Regions from separate parts of the Streptomyces sp. NPDC088785 genome, predicted to be linked through region 3. Evidence: riboswitches for the same ligand, from Rfam matches in the RefSeq annotation. Region 3 holds a riboswitch; each other region holds the start of a gene.

Region 1 (5,310 bases), on a different contig from region 3:
CGCCCGCTGACCCGGCTGCCCTACTCGGCGGCCGGCGAGTTCCACGGCGCGTCCGGGCTCGGCACCGAGACCCTGCCCGACTCCACCGCGCCCGAGCAGACCGAGTCCTCCGCGCAGGCGCTGCTGCGGCTCTCGCGCGCGTACGAGGGCGAGCTGACCGTGTGCGCGACGGGACCGCTCACCAATGTGGCCCTCGCGCTGACCGAGGACCCCGGCTTCGCGCGGCGCGTGAAGAAGCTCGTCTTCATGGGCGGCGCGGCCGACGTGCCCGGCAACATCACCCCGGTCGCCGAGTTCAACGCCTGGGCCGACCCGGACGCCGTGGACCTCGTCGTCTCCTCCGGCATCCCGTACACGATGGTCGGCCTCGACGCGACGCACGGCTGGCGGTTCACCACCGACGACCTGGACACGCTCCGGGCGGCCGGCGACGACCTGGGACTCACCACCCGCCTGATGGACTTCTATCTCGGCGCCTACCGCGAGACCGGCGGCTCCCCGCTGCACGACCCGCTGGCCGTGGGCGTGTGCGCCGACGAGTCGTTCGTGACCGCCGCCGAAGGCACCGTCGTGGTCGAGTGCGGGTCGGAACTCACCCGCGGCAAGACCGTCTTCATCCCCTACGACGCCGATTACCCGCGCGCCTACTACCAGGAGTCCCCGCTCGTCGCGGCCCGCACCGCGCGCCGCGGCCGGGTCGCCCTCGGCACCGGCCCCCGCAACTTCACCGAGGACTTCGTCGCCACCCTGCTCAAGCAGCCCAGCGGGGCCTGAGCGACACCCCCGACACAAGATGTGGGGGTGCGGCGAACACCCGGCACAACATGTATGCTCGCTCTCGCTGTCAGTGCAGGGGAATCCGGTGCAAATCCGGAACTGTCCCGCAACGGTGAACGTAAGCCTCGAAGCGCGTACGTGAGTCCGAAGACCTGCCGACGGCACACCCGTGCCACCCGGCCCGGGTGTCGACGACGTCCGGGCCTCGTGGAATGGGCCGGTGACGCGGGCCCCGCCGTGCGCGGGCCCGGGCCACTGTCTCCCCGCGGGCCCCGAGCCGAGCGAGGGAGAGCCCCACCGTGACCATCGCGCCCGCTGATCCTGCCTCAGCCGTGGCCGAGGCGGATGCCCCCGGTACCGCGCTGCTGCGCACCCTGACCGAGCTGACCGCCGATCTGCCCGCCGCGGACCCCGGCCGGGTCGCCGCCGCCGCGCTGCGGGGCCGCAGCGCGCGGGCCGACGAGGCCGAGCTGCGCGAACTCGCCACCGAGGGCGCGGCCGGGCTGATCTCCGAGGACCCCGTCTACTCCCGGCTCGCCGCGCGGCTGCTCACGCTCTCCATCGCCGCCGAGGCCGCCTCGCAGGGCGTGACCTCGTTCACCGGGTCGATCGCCGTCGGCCACCGCGAGGGGCTGATCGCGGACCGCACCGCCGACTTCGTCCGCGTGCACGCCGCGCGGCTCGACGCGCTGGTGGACCGCGCGGCCGACGACCGCTTCGGCTACTTCGGGCTGCGCACCGTCTTCAGCCGCTACCTGCTGCGCCACCCGATCACCCGCAAGGTGATCGAGACGCCCCAGCACTTCATGCTGCGGGTGGCGGCCGGGCTCGCCGAGGACGACTCGGCGCACGCGCTCGACGAGGTCGCCGCGCTGTACGGCCTGATGAGCCGGCTCGACTACCTCCCCTCCTCCCCCACGCTCTTCAACTCCGGCACCCGGCACCCGCAGATGTCGAGCTGCTACCTCCTCGACTCGCCGCTGGACGAGCTGGACTCGATCTACGACCGCTACCACCAGGTGGCCCGGCTCTCCAAGCACGCCGGCGGCATCGGCCTCTCCTACTCCCGCATCCGCTCGCGCGGCTCCCTGATCCGCGGCACGAACGGCCATTCCAACGGCATCGTGCCGTTCCTGAAGACCCTCGACGCGTCGGTGGCGGCGGTGAACCAGGGCGGGCGCCGCAAGGGCGCGGCCGCCGTCTACCTGGAGACCTGGCACTCCGACATCGAGGAGTTCCTGGAGCTGCGGGACAACACCGGTGAGGACGCCCGCCGCACCCACAACCTCAACCTGGCGCACTGGATCCCGGACGAGTTCATGCGCCGGGTGGACGCCGACCAGCCCTGGTCGCTGTTCTCGCCGGCCGACGTGCCCGAGCTGGTCGACCTGTGGGGCGAGGAGTTCGACGCCGCGTACCGCAGGGCCGAGGCCGAGGGGAAGGCGCGCAAGACCATCCCCGCCCGCGACCTGTACGGCCGCATGATGCGCACCCTCGCGCAGACCGGCAACGGCTGGATGACGTTCAAGGACGCGGCGAACCGCACCGCCAACCAGACGGCGGAGCCCGGCCACACCGTGCACTCCTCGAACCTGTGCACCGAGATCCTGGAGGTGACGGACGACGGGGAGACGGCCGTCTGCAACCTGGGGTCCGTGAACCTGGGCGCGTTCGTGGCGGACGGCGCCATCGACTGGGAGCGGCTGGACGAGACCGTCCGCACGGCCGTCACCTTCCTCGACCGCGTCGTCGACATCAACTTCTACCCGACCGAGCAGGCGGGCCGCTCCAACGCCCGCTGGCGTCCGGTGGGCCTGGGCGCGATGGGGTTGCAGGACGTCTTCTTCAAGCTGCGCCTGCCGTTCGACTCCGCCGAGGCCAGGGCGCTGTCCACCCGGCTCCAGGAACGGATCATGCTCGCCGCGTACGAGGCGTCGGCCGACCTCGCCGAGCGCCACGGCCCACTGCCCGCCTGGGAGAAGACCCGCACCGCGCGCGGCGTGCTGCACCCCGACCACTACGACGTCGCGTTCACCTGGCCGGAGCGCTGGGCCGCGCTGCGGGAACGTATCGCCACGACGGGCATGCGCAACTCGCTGCTCCTCGCGATCGCGCCGACGGCCACCATCGCCTCGATCGCCGGGGTCTACGAGTGCATCGAGCCGCAGGTCTCCAACCTGTTCAAGCGCGAGACGCTGTCGGGCGAGTTCCTCCAGGTCAACTCGTACCTGGTGGACGAGCTGAAGGCGCTCGGCGTGTGGGACGCGCAGACCCGGGAGGCGCTGCGCGAGTCCAACGGCTCGGTGCAGGGCTTCACCTGGGTGCCGGACGAGGTCCGCGCGCTGTACCGCACGGCGTGGGAGATCCCGCAGCGCGGGCTCATCGACATGGCGGCGGCGCGCACCGCCTTCCTCGACCAGGCCCAGTCGCTGAACCTGTTCCTGGAGACGCCGACCATCGGCAAGCTCTCCTCCATGTACGCGTACGCCTGGAAGTCGGGCCTGAAGACGACGTACTACCTGCGTTCGCGTCCCGCGACGCGCATCGCCCGGGCCGCCGGCCGCTCGACCGTGCCCGCGCAGAGCGCCGCCGAAGCCGACGCGGTCGCCTGCTCCCTGGAAAACCCCGAGTCCTGCGAGGCCTGCCAGTAATGACCGACACCACCCCTGAGAAGAACCTGCTCGACCCGGGCTTCGAACTGACCCTGCGCCCCATGCGCTACCCGGACTTCTACGAGCGCTACCGCGACGCGATCAAGAACACCTGGACCGTCGAGGAGGTCGACCTCCACTCGGACGTCGCCGACCTCGCGAAGCTCAGCGCGGGCGAGCAGCACATGATCGGCCGCCTGGTCGCGTTCTTCGCGACCGGCGACTCGATCGTGGCGAACAACCTGGTCCTGACGCTCTACAAGCACATCAACTCCCCCGAGGCGCGGCTCTACCTCTCGCGCCAGCTCTTCGAGGAGGCCGTGCACGTCCAGTTCTATCTGACGCTGCTCGACACCTACCTCCCCGATCCCGAGGACCGGACCGCGGCCTTCGCCGCGGTGGAGAACATCCCGTCCATCCGCGAGAAGGCCGAGTTCTGCTTCAAGTGGATGGACTCGGTGGAGAAGCTGGACCGGCTGGAGTCGCGGGCGGACCGCCGCCGCTTCCTGCTCAACCTGATCTGCTTCGCCGCGTGCATCGAGGGCCTGTTCTTCTACGGTGCCTTCGCGTACGTCTACTGGTTCCGCAGCCGCGGCCTGCTGCACGGGCTGGCCACCGGCACCAACTGGGTGTTCCGCGACGAGACGATGCACATGTCGTTCGCGTTCGACGTGGTCGACACCGTCCGCAAGGAGGAGCCGGACCTCTTCGACGACGCGCTGGAGCAGCAGGTCACCGACATGCTGCGGGAGGCGGTCGAGGCGGAGTTGCAGTTCGGCCGCGACCTGTGCGGTGAGGGCCTGCCCGGCATGAACACCGACTCGATGCGCCAGTATCTGGAGTGCGTCGCCGACCAGCGCCTCCAGCGCCTCGGGTTCGCGCCGGTCTACGGCTCGGAGAACCCGTTCTCCTTCATGGAGTTGCAGGGCGTCCAGGAACTGACCAACTTCTTCGAGCGCCGGCCGTCCGCGTACCAGGTCGCGGTCGAGGGTTCGGTCGGCTTCGACGAGGAGTTCTGAGCCGGTCCGCTCAGGCGGCGGCCGTGTAGCGGGCGCGCCGCTCCTCCGTCTCGCGGGCGGTGCGGGCGGCGCGGATCTCGCGGTCGATGCGCAGGTCGCGGGCGATCCCGTAGAGGGAGGGCGCGGCCAGGAGCAGCAGGACGAAGAGGACGGTCAGGTAGTTCATCGCTGTGTTCATGGCTCTACTGTGTCGCTGCCGCGCTCCCCGCGGCAGTGGCAGGACTGTCATCGGACCCTGAATTCCTGCCAACTCTGCGGCACACTGGGGACCATGCTGAAGAACGTGGCCGCAGTGCTGCTCGACGGTGTGCATCCCTTCGAACTCGGCGTCGTCTGCGAGGTGTTCGGCCTCGACCGGAGCGACGCCGGGCTGCCCGTGTACGACTTCGCGGTGGTCTCCGCGGAGAGCCCGTCCCTGACCACCCATGTCCCCGGCATGACGATATCCACCCCGCACGGCCTGGAGCGGCTCGCGGAGGCCGACCTCATCGCGATCCCGTCGGCGGGGCGGCGCTTCGGCGCCTACCCGCCGGAGCTGCTGGAGGCGCTGCGCCAGGCGGTCGACCGGGGCACGCGGGTGCTCAGCCTCTGCGCGGGCGTGTTCGTGCTCGGCGCCGCCGGACTCCTCGACGGCCGCCGCTGCGCGGTCCACTGGCGGTACGCGCGCCAGCTCGCCCGGGACTTCCCGCGCACCCGCGTCGACCAGGACGTGCTGTACGTGGACGAGGGGCCGGTGATCACCTCGGCGGGCACCGCCGCGGGCATCGACGCCTGTCTGCACATCGTGCGCACCGAGCACGGCGCCGAGGTGGCGAACACGATCGCGCGGCGCATGGTCGTCCCGCCGCACCGCGACGGCGGCC
Region 2 (5,310 bases), on a different contig from region 3:
GTGGCGAGGGACTTCTCCAGGTCGTTGACCCAGATGTTGCGGCCGTCGACCACGCCGGCGACCAGCCGCTTGCCCGGCAGCCCGCCGACGGCGGCGAGCGCGTCCAGTTGGCCCGCCGCGGCGCCGGTGAAGTCGAGGGCGAGACCCTCGACGGGCGCCTTCGCCAGCACCGGCAGGGCGTCGCCGAGCCGGTCGAAGTAGGAGGCCACCAGCAGCCGGGGCCGGTCGCTCGCCCCACCCAGCTCGCGGTAGGCCCGTTCCGCGGCGTTCAGTTCGGCCGGCGTGCGGTCCTGCACCAGCGCGGGCTCGTCGAGCTGCACCCAGTCCGCCCCGGCGGCCCGCAGGTCGGCGAGGACCTCGGCGTACACCGGCAGCAGCCGGTCCAGCAGGGTCAGCGGGTCGAACCCGGCGGCGACGCCCGGAGCGGGCTTCGCCAGCAGGAGGTACGTGACGGGGCCGACCAGGACCGGACGGGCGGCGCGGCCCTCGGCGGACGCCTCCCGGAACTCGGCGACCTGCCGGGCGGAGTCGGCGCCGAACACCGTGTCCGGTCCCAACTCGGGCACCAGGTAGTGGTAGTTCGTGTCGAACCACTTGGTCATCTCCAGCGGCGCCACGTCCTGGGTGCCGCGCGCCATCGCGAAGTAGCCGTCCAGGGCGTCGGCCTCGACGGCGGCCCGGTGGCGCTCGGGGATCGCGCCGACCATCACCGTGGTGTCCAGGACGTGGTCGTAGTACGAGAAGTCGCCGGTGGGGATCTCGTCGATGCCGGCGGCCGCCAGCTCCGCGCGGCGGGCGCGGCGCAGCCCGGCGGCGGTGTCCCGCAGGGCGTCGGCGGTGACCCGGCCCTTCCAGTACCCCTCGACGGCCTTCTTCAGTTCACGGTCGCTCCCCTGACGGGGGTAGCCGTACACGGTGGCCCGTGCTGCCGCGGCTGCGGTCCTCGTGGTCACGGAGTTCTCCTTCGAGAGACGTATCCCTGGGATCCCGAGGACCCGAACGCGTGAAGGAGCGACAGAAACGGCGGGGCTCCCCGCGCTGTGCCGCGCGGCCGTCCGCCGGATATGCACGCCGACCCGCCCACGAGGTCACCGGGATGTCCGCGCACGCGTCGTACGCGCACGGGCAGTTGGCAGGTCTTCGGACTCGCGGGCGCGTTCTCCGTACGGTTCGTCCGGACGGAGGACATCTACTGGCCGTCGCTTCCCAGGTCCCGTTCCTCGGGCCCAGTGCGTATGACGGCGGTCGTTCCCACTCACCGCTGCGGGGCAGTCCCGGATTCCCACCGGGTTCCCTCTTGCGACGCATCCCGCCTGGCGGACGGGGCGAACCAGCTGCGGGGCCCACCCTACGGGCCCGCCGTCCGCGATGGCCAGACTGGGGCCCCGGCGCCCGCCGCGCTCCCGGCGAAGAAATCTCTCCGAGCGCGGCAACCCGCGGCGGGCTCGCGCGTCGTGTGGAGGTGAAGGGCGCCCTCCGGCGCCCCGTCCCGACCCTCCCGACCCTCCCGACTCGTCCCCGTCCCCCCGACGGCCCCGACCGTCTGCCCGTCCCGACATGTGGAGTACGACCGTGAACCACCTCGTCCCCGTCCGCAGCGCCCTGATCGCCACCGGCCTGCTGGCCGCCCTGGCCACGACGCCCGCCGCCCACGCCGCCCCGGCCCACGCGTCGGCCGCCCCCACGGCCGCTGCCACGGCCGCCGCCACCGCCACGCCGAGCCCCGTGCCCTCCGCCCCCGGCACCGCCGCTCCGACCCCGGCCGCCAGCGAGCCGCCGTCCGACGCGCCCTCGGCCGCGCCGGCCGCCCCGGGGAAGGCGGGGAGCGAAGCCCCCTCGGCGGCGCCCGGCGGCACCGCGGCGCCCGCGCCCGCCCCCTCCCAGGACGAGCTGGCCCACACCGGCGCCTCGCGGACCGGCACCACCGCCCTGGGCGCCGGGGCCGCCGTCCTCGTCGCCGGCGGGGCGGGTGCCCTCTTCGCCGCACGCCGCCGCTCGCACCGCTGACACCCGCCCCGAGGAACCCCCGTGCACAGCCCCGCAGCCATCGAACCCGCCCACCGGCCCCGGCCGTTCACGCTCCCGCACGGCCGGGGCCGCCCCGGGTGGCGGGAGGTGCTGCGCGGGCTGCTGCGCCACGACCGCGGCACGCTCGAAACGGCGCCGGGACCGGACACGCCGCCGCACACCTCCGCGTACGGCGGCACGCGCCCGTACCCGCCCGCACGGCCCGAGCGGCCGCCCACGATCAGCGAGCTCTACCACGCGCACCGGCTGCGCATGGTCCGGCTCGCGGTGCTGCTCGTGGACGACCTGTCCACCGCCGAGGACGTCGTGCAGGACGCGTTCACCGCGCTCTACCGACGCCACGGCGAGCGGATCACGGAGGTCGACAACGCGCTCGGCTACCTGCGGACGTCGGTCGTCAACACCGCCCGTTCGGTGCTGCGCCGGCGCCGCACGGCCCGCGCCTGGACCCCGCCGCCGGCCGGCGAGACGCCCTCCGCCGAGGAATCCGTCGTCCTCGACGAGGCGCACCGCGAGGTCCTCGCCGCGCTCGCCCGGCTCACCCCGCGCCGCCGCGAGGTCCTCGTGCTGCGCTACTGGGCCGACCTCAGCGAGGCCGAGATCGCCACCACCCTCGGCATCAGCAGGGGCGCGGTGAAGTCGAACGCCAGCCGCGCGCTGGACGCACTCGAAAAGATCCTGGAGGGCCGGATATGACGCCCCGACCGCCCCGCCCCCCATGGCCGGACCCCGCCGGACGGCCCGCCCGGCCGACCGAACGCCGCCTGCACGACGCGCTCGCCGCCCGCGCCGACGCCGTCACCGTCCGGGCGTTGCGCCCGGCCGCCCCGCCCGGACCCCACCCGCGCCGGCCGCCCCTGCTCCACCACGTCCGGCGCCGGATCGCGCTGCCGCTCGCCGGGCTCGCCGCCGCCGCGGCCCTCGTCGCCGGCTGGTCCGCCCTGGCCCCGGACCCGGAGCCGCACCGCGTGCCCGCCCCGCCGGCCGCGCCCGACGGCCGGCCCACACCCCGCCCCACGCCGCCGACACCGTCCGCCTCGCCGCCGCCGTCGACCGCGGTGCCGTCACCGTCGGCCCCGGCCGACGCGGACCGGGGCGCCCCCTCGGCGACGCCGAACACCCCCGGCTGACCCGACACCGGCACACCGGCGCGGTCTTCCGCCCGGGCACACGGCACAGTTGGGGCAGCACCGTGTCGGTGCCGTGCCTGAGGGAGGAACGCGTGCTCGGTCTGGAACTGGTCGTGCTGTTGGGGATCGCCGTACTGGTCGGCTCCGCGCTCGGTGACCGACTGCGCATCGCACCGCCGGTGGTGCTCATGGTCATGGGCGTGCTCATCGGCCTGATCCCCGCGCTGCGGGAGGTGGAACTGCCCTCCGAGGTGGTGCTGCTGCTGTTCCTGCCCGTGCTGCTGGCCTGGGAGAGCCTCAACACCTCCCTGCGCGAGATCCGCCGCCACCTCACCGACGTCGCCCTCGCCGCCACCGTGCTGGTCATCGCCTCGGCCGCGTCGGTGGCCTGCGTCGCGCACGCGCTCGGCATCGGCTGGGGACCCGCCTGGGTGCTGGGCGCGGCCGTCGCCCCCACCGACGCGACGGCCGTCAACGTCGTGGCCCGGCTGCTGCCGCGCCGGGACATCACCCTGCTGCGCGCCGAGAGCCTGCTCAACGACGGCACGGCACTGGTCGTCTACGGCATCGCCGTCGGCGTCACCGTCGGCACCGAGGACGTCACCGTCCCGCACGTCGGCTGGCTGTTCGTCCTCGGCTACGGCGGCGGCGCGCTGATCGGCCTCGCCGCCGGCACGGTCGTGCAGTGGTTCCGCGCCCGCATGGCGCAGGCCGACGCGCTGCGCGGCCAGGTGCTGTTGCTGCTCGCCCCGTTCTCCGGCTACCTCGTCGCCGAGCGGATCGACGCCTCGGGCGTGGTCGCCGTCGTGGTGTGCGGGCTCATGCTCAGCCAGAGCGGTCCGCGCACCGTGCGCGCCGAGGTCCGGGTCCAGGCGCAGAACTTCTGGCAGGTCGCCACCTACCTCCTCAACGGCTCCCTGTTCGTCCTCATCGGCGTCGAGCTCGACTTCTCCCTGCGCACCATGGGCGATGACGAGATCCCGCGCGCGATCGGCACCGGGCTCGCCGTCGCCGGAACCATCGTCGCCGTGCGCTTCGCCTACTACTTCGGGGTCGCCGGCTTCTTCCGGATCGCCCGCCGGGGCACCGCTCGCGCCTCCGGCACCACGTACTCCGGCCGCCGCCTGACGGTGAGCGCCCTGTCCGGGTTCCGCGGGGCGATCTCGCTGGCCGCCGTGCTCGGCGTCCCCGCCCGCCTCGACGACGGATCCGCCTTCCCCTCCCGGCAGCTCATCGTCTTCGTCACCGGCGTCGTCATCGTCGTGACGATGGCGCAGGCGCTCGTCCTGCCGGTGGTGGTGCGCTGGGCGCGCATCCCGAACGACCGCTCCGTCGCCCGCGAGGAATGGCTCGCCGAGTCCGCCGCCCTGGAGTCCGCGCTCGCCGCGCTGCCCGACCTGGCCGGCCGCCTGGAGACGGCGCCCGCCATCCGCGAGGCGATCGAGCGCTCGCACCGGTTGCAGGCCGACACGGTCGCCCAGCGCTGCGCCACCGTCCCCGACGACCCCGAGGAGCGCGCCCTGCACCCGCGCCGCCTCACCGACGACCACACCGCCCTCAGCCTCGCCCTCCTCGCCGAACGCCGGTCCGTCGTCGTCCGGCTGCGGGACACGGGCGACATCGACGACACGGTGCTGCGCCGCATCCAGGGCCGCCTGGACACCGAGGAACTGCACCTGCTCGGGCACGTGCCCGCGGGGGAGTGAACGCCCCGGCGGCGCCCGCCCCTATGGCTCGGAAGGGCTCAGAAGGGCTCAGAAGAAGGTCTTGTCCCAGTCGCCCGCGACCAGCGCGCGGACCGCGTCCTCGAAGCCGGCGCCGACGCGCTGGAACCCGGCGTCGCCGTAGAACAGGACCTCGCCGTTCTCCGCGACCAGGACCGCCTCCTCGGTGGAGAACACGGTGCCGACCAGCAGGACCGGGAAGCCGAGCCGCTTGCCGAGGACCCGCACGGCCCGGGGCGTGGCGTGGGTGGACTCCAGCGTCGGCTCCACCGCCGTCGTCAGGACCTGCTCCCGCTGCCGCCACCGCCAGGTCACGGTGATCTCGCCGTACCGCTCCAGGAAGGCGCGGAGCCCGGGGGTGACCTCGTAGCCGTCCTCGGCGTACCGCGCGCACGCCTCCTCGACGTCCAGCGCGTGCAGGGTGAGGG
Region 3 (5,310 bases):
CCCGAGGGCCGCCCGGAGGAACCGGAGCGTCTGGACGACCGTGACCCCCAGGTCGACGCGGTCCGCGCCGGCCAGCTGACGCTCGTACAGCTCCTGCGGGGACTGCCCCGACAGCAGCCGGGCGGCGAAGACGGCCCCGGCCGACGCGCCCGCCGTCAGGTCGGCGTCGGCCGGATCGCACCCGGACTCCGCGAGACCGGCCAGGACGCCGACCAGCCACGCCCCGCCGACCGGCCCGCCACCGCCCAGGACGAGTGCCCTGCCCGCATCCCCCATGACCCGCTCCTCACCCCGCGCCAAACGGGGAGTGCTCCCCGTTTTGATGGACGATAGCATCTCCACCGGGGACCACTCCCCGGATGTCCCGGGGAGACGCGTGAAGGAGGACCACATGGCCGGCGCCGCATCCGGCACGACGGCACACCGGCGACGCGACGCGCGACGCAACCGGGAGCTGATCGTCGAGGCCGCGCGCGAGCTGTTCCGGGAGCAGGGCCTCGCGGCCCCCCTCGACGTCGTCGCCCGCCGGGCCAACGTGGGCAACGCGACCCTGTACCGGCACTTCCCGGCCCGCGCCGACCTCGTCGACGCCGTCTTCCGCGATCAGTTGGGCGGCACGATGACCGCCGGCGAGGAAGCGCGCGCGGCCGCCGACGCGTGGGCCGGCCTGACCGGCTACCTGGAGGTCGTGTTCACGGTGCTCGCCACGGACCGGGGCACGAACGACCTGATGACCACGAGCCTGGAGGGCGTCACGGCGCTGGACGCCGTCCACGCGCACAACCACCGGACCGTGGACGAACTCCTGCGGCGCGGACAGGCGCAGGGCTCCGTCCGCGCCGATGTCGTCGTGGAGGACGTGCTGTTCGGCCTCGCCGCGCTGGGGCGGGCCGTCCCCGCGCTCACCGCCGCGGCCGCGCCCGACGCCTGGCGCCGTCCCCTCGCCCTCCTCCTGGCCGGGCTGCGTCCCGCCGCCGCGCAACCTCCGCTCCCGGCCGCCGCCCTGACGCCCGGACAGCTCAGGGCGACCCTCGCCGGACTGTGACACCGGCCGCGCGCCGGGCCTTCCGGAAATAGGGAGGTGGGCGGGCGGACGACGTTGGTATGGTGCGCCGATGTCAACGATCAAGCAGTTCCAAGTGACCTTCGACTGCGCGGAACCCGAGCGTGTCGCCCGGTTCTGGTGCGAGGTGCTGGGGTACGTCATGCCCACGCCGCCGGAGGAGTTCGGCACCTGGGACGAGTACCGGGCCGCGCAGCCGCCCGAGGAGCGCGACACGTGGTCCGCCTGCGTCGACCCCTCGGGCGCGGGCCCGCGCCTGTACTTCCAGCGCGTTCCCGAGGGCCGTGTCGTCAAGAACCGCGTGCACCTCGACGTACGCACCGCCACCGGTCTCAAGGGCGCCGAACGCCTCGCCGTCCTGGAGGCCGAGTGCGCCCGCCTCGTCGCCCTCGGCGCGACCCACGTGACCACCCTGTACGCCGACGAGGAGAACGAGTCCTGCATCCCGATGCAGGACATCGAGGGCAACGAGTTCTGCATCGACTGACCCCACGCGAACCGACTGACCCCACGCAAGAGGACCGGGAGGCCCGCGGGCCCGCCGGTGCGGGCCTCCGGTCCTCCGCGTCCACGACGCTCCGGTCACCTGGACCCGCGACCGTCCGGCCGTGTCGTTCGCCGCGACCCGCGACCCGCGACCCGCGACCCGCGACCCGCGACCCGCGACCCGGTACCCGCGACCGCACGGCCGCGTCGGCCGTCGCCGGAGCCCGGCACCGGCCCCCGACGCCCCGTGGACAGCGGCGCGCCGAATGGCATGATGGCCCCTGACATGGGCGACAGCCGCCCGAGGAAACCGGTGCGATTCCGGTGCGGTACCGCCACTGTGATCGGCGAGCGGATCCCGACGAGCCACTGCCCCGCGCGGGGTGGGAAGGCCGGGACGAGCGCGGACCCGAGAGCCAGGAGACTCACGCTGTCGCCTCCTCGAAGCACCCCGGGGCGGACCTCCCCGGCGAGAGGAAGGACACGGCATGCCCGAGCGGCCCGCCGACGGCACCGACACGACCACGGCGACGGGAGCCCGGGCCGTCCCGTGCCGGGTGGTGGTCTGCCGCGACTGCTGCTGCGGCACCGTCAAGGTCGACGGCGACCACGCGGCCCAGACCGCGCGGCTGCGCCAGATCGCCCCGGTGCGGATCAGTGAGTGCCTGGACGTCTGCGAACAGGCCAACGTCATCGTCGTCCAGCCCTCGACGGCCGGCCGGGCGGCAGGTGCCCGCCCGGTCTGGCTCGGCCTGGTCAACGACCCCGACGCCACCGAGGACATAGCGGACTGGGTACGGGCCGGCGGCCCCGGTGTCGCCGCCCGCCCCGACATCCTCGACCTCTACCTCATCAAGCCGCCGCGCCGCGCCCCGGCCGGCTCGTGAACGCCACCGCGCACCCGGCGGGCGAGGCCCGGCCGGAACAGGTCGCCGAGGCGCTGCGCGACCTGGCGCGGCTCGGCGGGTTCTTCGCCCTCGACACGGCCGCGCCCGGCACACCCCGGCAGGGGGCGCCCGCCGACGGCCGCGGACTGCGCGAAGGGTTCGCCGCCCGGGCCCGGGCCGTCAACGACCGTTTCGGGACGGCCGAGCCCCGCGTCGGCGTCTCCGTCGCCCACCTGGGACTCGCCGCACGGCTGTGGTCGCCGGTCCTCGCCTGCGTGCTCGTGCACGGGATCCTGCCCGCGATGGACGCCGCGGAATGGGCGGGGGACGGCACGGCCGTACGCCTGAACGGCGCGCGGGGACGGCTCACGGCACGGCTGCCGGCGCCGGCCGACGCCGTCCACGCGGAGGTGGACGGCGCGCTGCGGAACGTCGAGGACGGCCTCACCGTGAAGATCGCGCCGGGCCTGCTGGCCGGCAACTCCGCGTCCGCGCTGGTCGGTTCGGCGGCCCAGCTCCAGCGGACGCTGCCCGCCCTGCGCGCCCCGCTCGGCCGGCTGACCCGCGACCTGCTGCGGACCGGCCGACTGCGCGGTACCGGCCGGATCACCGGCCCCGGGCCGGCGTTCCGCCGCAACAGCTGCTGCCTCCTCTACCGCGCCCCCGGCGGCGGCACGTGCGGAGACTGCTGCCTGACCGGGTGACCCGGCGACCGGGACGCGTCAGTGCGCGTCCCGCTGCCCGAACGTGTCGAGGATCCGCTCGGCGGCCAGCGTCGCCGTGAGCTCGCCGTCCCGGACCTGACGCTCCAGACCGGGCGTGACCGCGCGCACCGCCGGATCGGCGTGCAGCCGCCCGAGCAGCTCGTCGCGCACCATCGTCCAGGTCCAGTCGACCTGTTGCGTACGCCGCCGCTCCGCCAGCCGGCCCGTCGAGTCGAGGAGCGAGCGGTGCCGCTCGACGCGCTCCCACACCTCGTCGAGCCCGGTCCGCTCCCGGGCGCTGCACCACAGCACCGGAGGCGTCCAGAACGCGTCCTTGCCGTGCATCAGCCGCAGCGCGCCCGACAGTTCGCGCGCCGCCGACCGCGCGTCCCGCTCGTGCGGCCCGTCGGCCTTGTTCACCGCGATGACGTCGGCCAGCTCCAGCACACCCTTCTTGATGCCCTGCAACTGGTCACCGGTCCGCGCCAGCGACAGCAGCAGGAACGTGTCGACCATATTCGCCACGGCCGTCTCCGACTGGCCGACGCCGACCGTCTCCACCAGCACGACGTCGTACCCGGCGGCCTCCATGACGACGATCGACTCGCGGGTCGCCTTCGCGACACCGCCGAGCGTCCCGGCCGTGGGGGAGGGGCGCACGAAGGCGTCCGGATCGACCGCGAGCCGCTCCATCCGCGTCTTGTCGCCGAGGATGGAGCCGCCCGTGCGGCTGGACGACGGATCGACCGCGAGCACCGCCACCCGGTGGCCGCGCCCGGTCAGCAGGGAGCCGAACGCGTCGATGAACGTCGACTTCCCCACCCCCGGCACCCCGCTGACGCCGATCCGACGGGCCCGGCCGCTGTACGGCAGCAGCTCCGTCAGCAACTCCTGCGCCAGGCGGCGGTGCCCGGGACGCGTGGACTCCACCAGGGTGATCGCCCGCGCCACCACGGCCCGCTTCCCGGCGAGGACGCCCTTGACGTACGTATCGAGATCGATGGCCACCCCGTCACCGGCTCACTGGTCGTCGTGCCCGAGGTCCGCCGCGAGGCGCGCCACCAGGTCGTGGGCGGCGTCCGGGATCACGGTGCCGGGCGGGAACACGGCGGCGGCCCCCATCTCCACGAGCGTGGGCACGTCCTGCGGCGGGATCACCCCGCCCACCACGATCATGATGTCCTCGCGTCCCTCGTCGGCGAGCGCCTCGCGCAGCGCCGGTACGAGGGTGAGGTGCCCGGCCGCCAGCGACGACACCCCGACGATGTGCACGTCCGCCTCGACGGCCTGCCGCGCCACCTCGCCCGGCGTCTGGAACAGCGGGCCGACGTCGACGTCGAAGCCCAGGTCGGCGAAGGCCGTCGCGATCACCTTCTGGCCGCGGTCGTGCCCGTCCTGGCCCATCTTGGCGACGAGGATGCGCGGCCTGCGCCCCTCGGCCTCGGCGAACGCCTCGACGCGGCCGCGGGTCCGCTCCACGTTCGCCGACTCCCCTGCTTCGTTGCGGTACACACCGGAGATCGTACGGATCTGTCCCGCGTGCCGGCCGTAGACCTTCTCCAGCGCGTCCGAGATCTCGCCGACCGTGGCCATCGCCCGCGCCGCGCGCACCGCGAGCTCCAGCAAATTCCCGTCACCGCCCGCCGCCCGGGTCAGCGCGTCGAGCGCGTTCCGGCAGGCCGTCTCGTCCCGCTCCGCGCGCAGCCGGCGCAGCTTGGCGATCTGCTGGGCGCGCACCGAGGAATTGTCGACCTTGAGGACCTCGATCTCCTCGTCCGCGTCGACCCGGTACTTGTTGACGCCGATGACGGGCTGCCGGCCGGAGTCGATCCGCGCCTGGGTGCGGGCGGCGGCCTCCTCCACGCGCAGCTTCGGGATGCCCGCGTCGATGGCCTGCGCCATGCCGCCCGCCTGCTCGACCTCCTGGATGTGCTGCCACGCCCGGCGCGCCAGGTCGTGGGTCAGCTTCTCCACGTACGCGCTGCCGCCCCACGGGTCGATCACCCGCGTCGTGCCCGATTCCTGCTGGATGAGCAGCTGGGTGTTGCGGGCGATCCGCGCCGAGAAGTCGGTGGGCAGCGCGAGCGCCTCGTCGAGCGCGTTCGTGTGCAGCGACTGGGTGTGTCCCTGCGTCGCCGCCATCGCCTCCACGCACGTACGTGTGACGTTG

Evidence for each region. A riboswitch is a leader RNA that binds a small molecule or an ion and turns the genes downstream of it on or off. The one in region 3 is predicted to bind cobalamin.
Region 1: linked by a shared signal. The riboswitch ahead of ACIP5K_RS00800 (ribonucleoside-diphosphate reductase subunit alpha) and the one ahead of ACIP5K_RS27855 ((2Fe-2S) ferredoxin domain-containing protein) in region 3 are both predicted to bind cobalamin.
Region 2: linked by a shared signal. The riboswitch ahead of metE (5-methyltetrahydropteroyltriglutamate--homocysteine S-methyltransferase) and the one ahead of ACIP5K_RS27855 ((2Fe-2S) ferredoxin domain-containing protein) in region 3 are both predicted to bind cobalamin.

What each region holds. Positions count from the first base shown of each region.
Region 1 is NZ_JBIVKH010000001.1:174,047-179,356, forward strand. Features, by position in the region: gene ACIP5K_RS00795 (nucleoside hydrolase) at 1-774, shown strand, start outside; cobalamin riboswitch at 829-952, shown strand; gene ACIP5K_RS00800 (ribonucleoside-diphosphate reductase subunit alpha) at 1,077-3,428, shown strand; gene ACIP5K_RS00805 (ribonucleotide-diphosphate reductase subunit beta) at 3,428-4,447, shown strand; gene ACIP5K_RS00810 (hypothetical protein) at 4,458-4,625, opposite strand; gene ACIP5K_RS00815 (helix-turn-helix domain-containing protein) at 4,719-5,310, shown strand, end outside.
Region 2 is NZ_JBIVKH010000004.1:279,842-285,151, forward strand. Features, by position in the region: gene metE (5-methyltetrahydropteroyltriglutamate--homocysteine S-methyltransferase) at 1-953, opposite strand, end outside; cobalamin riboswitch at 1,114-1,350, opposite strand; gene ACIP5K_RS15265 (sortase-dependent protein) at 1,573-2,007, shown strand; gene ACIP5K_RS15270 (RNA polymerase sigma factor) at 2,029-2,724, shown strand; gene ACIP5K_RS15275 (hypothetical protein) at 2,721-3,158, shown strand; gene ACIP5K_RS15280 (Na+/H+ antiporter) at 3,251-4,864, shown strand; gene ACIP5K_RS15285 (SUKH-3 domain-containing protein) at 4,913-5,310, opposite strand, start outside.
Region 3 is NZ_JBIVKH010000012.1:198,483-203,792, forward strand. Features, by position in the region: gene ACIP5K_RS27840 (patatin-like phospholipase family protein) at 1-276, opposite strand, end outside; gene ACIP5K_RS27845 (TetR/AcrR family transcriptional regulator) at 392-1,045, shown strand; gene ACIP5K_RS27850 (VOC family protein) at 1,116-1,550, shown strand; cobalamin riboswitch at 1,853-1,976, shown strand; gene ACIP5K_RS27855 ((2Fe-2S) ferredoxin domain-containing protein) at 2,038-2,436, shown strand; gene ACIP5K_RS27860 ((2Fe-2S)-binding protein) at 2,433-3,140, shown strand; gene meaB (methylmalonyl Co-A mutase-associated GTPase MeaB) at 3,159-4,148, opposite strand; gene scpA (methylmalonyl-CoA mutase) at 4,161-5,310, opposite strand, start outside.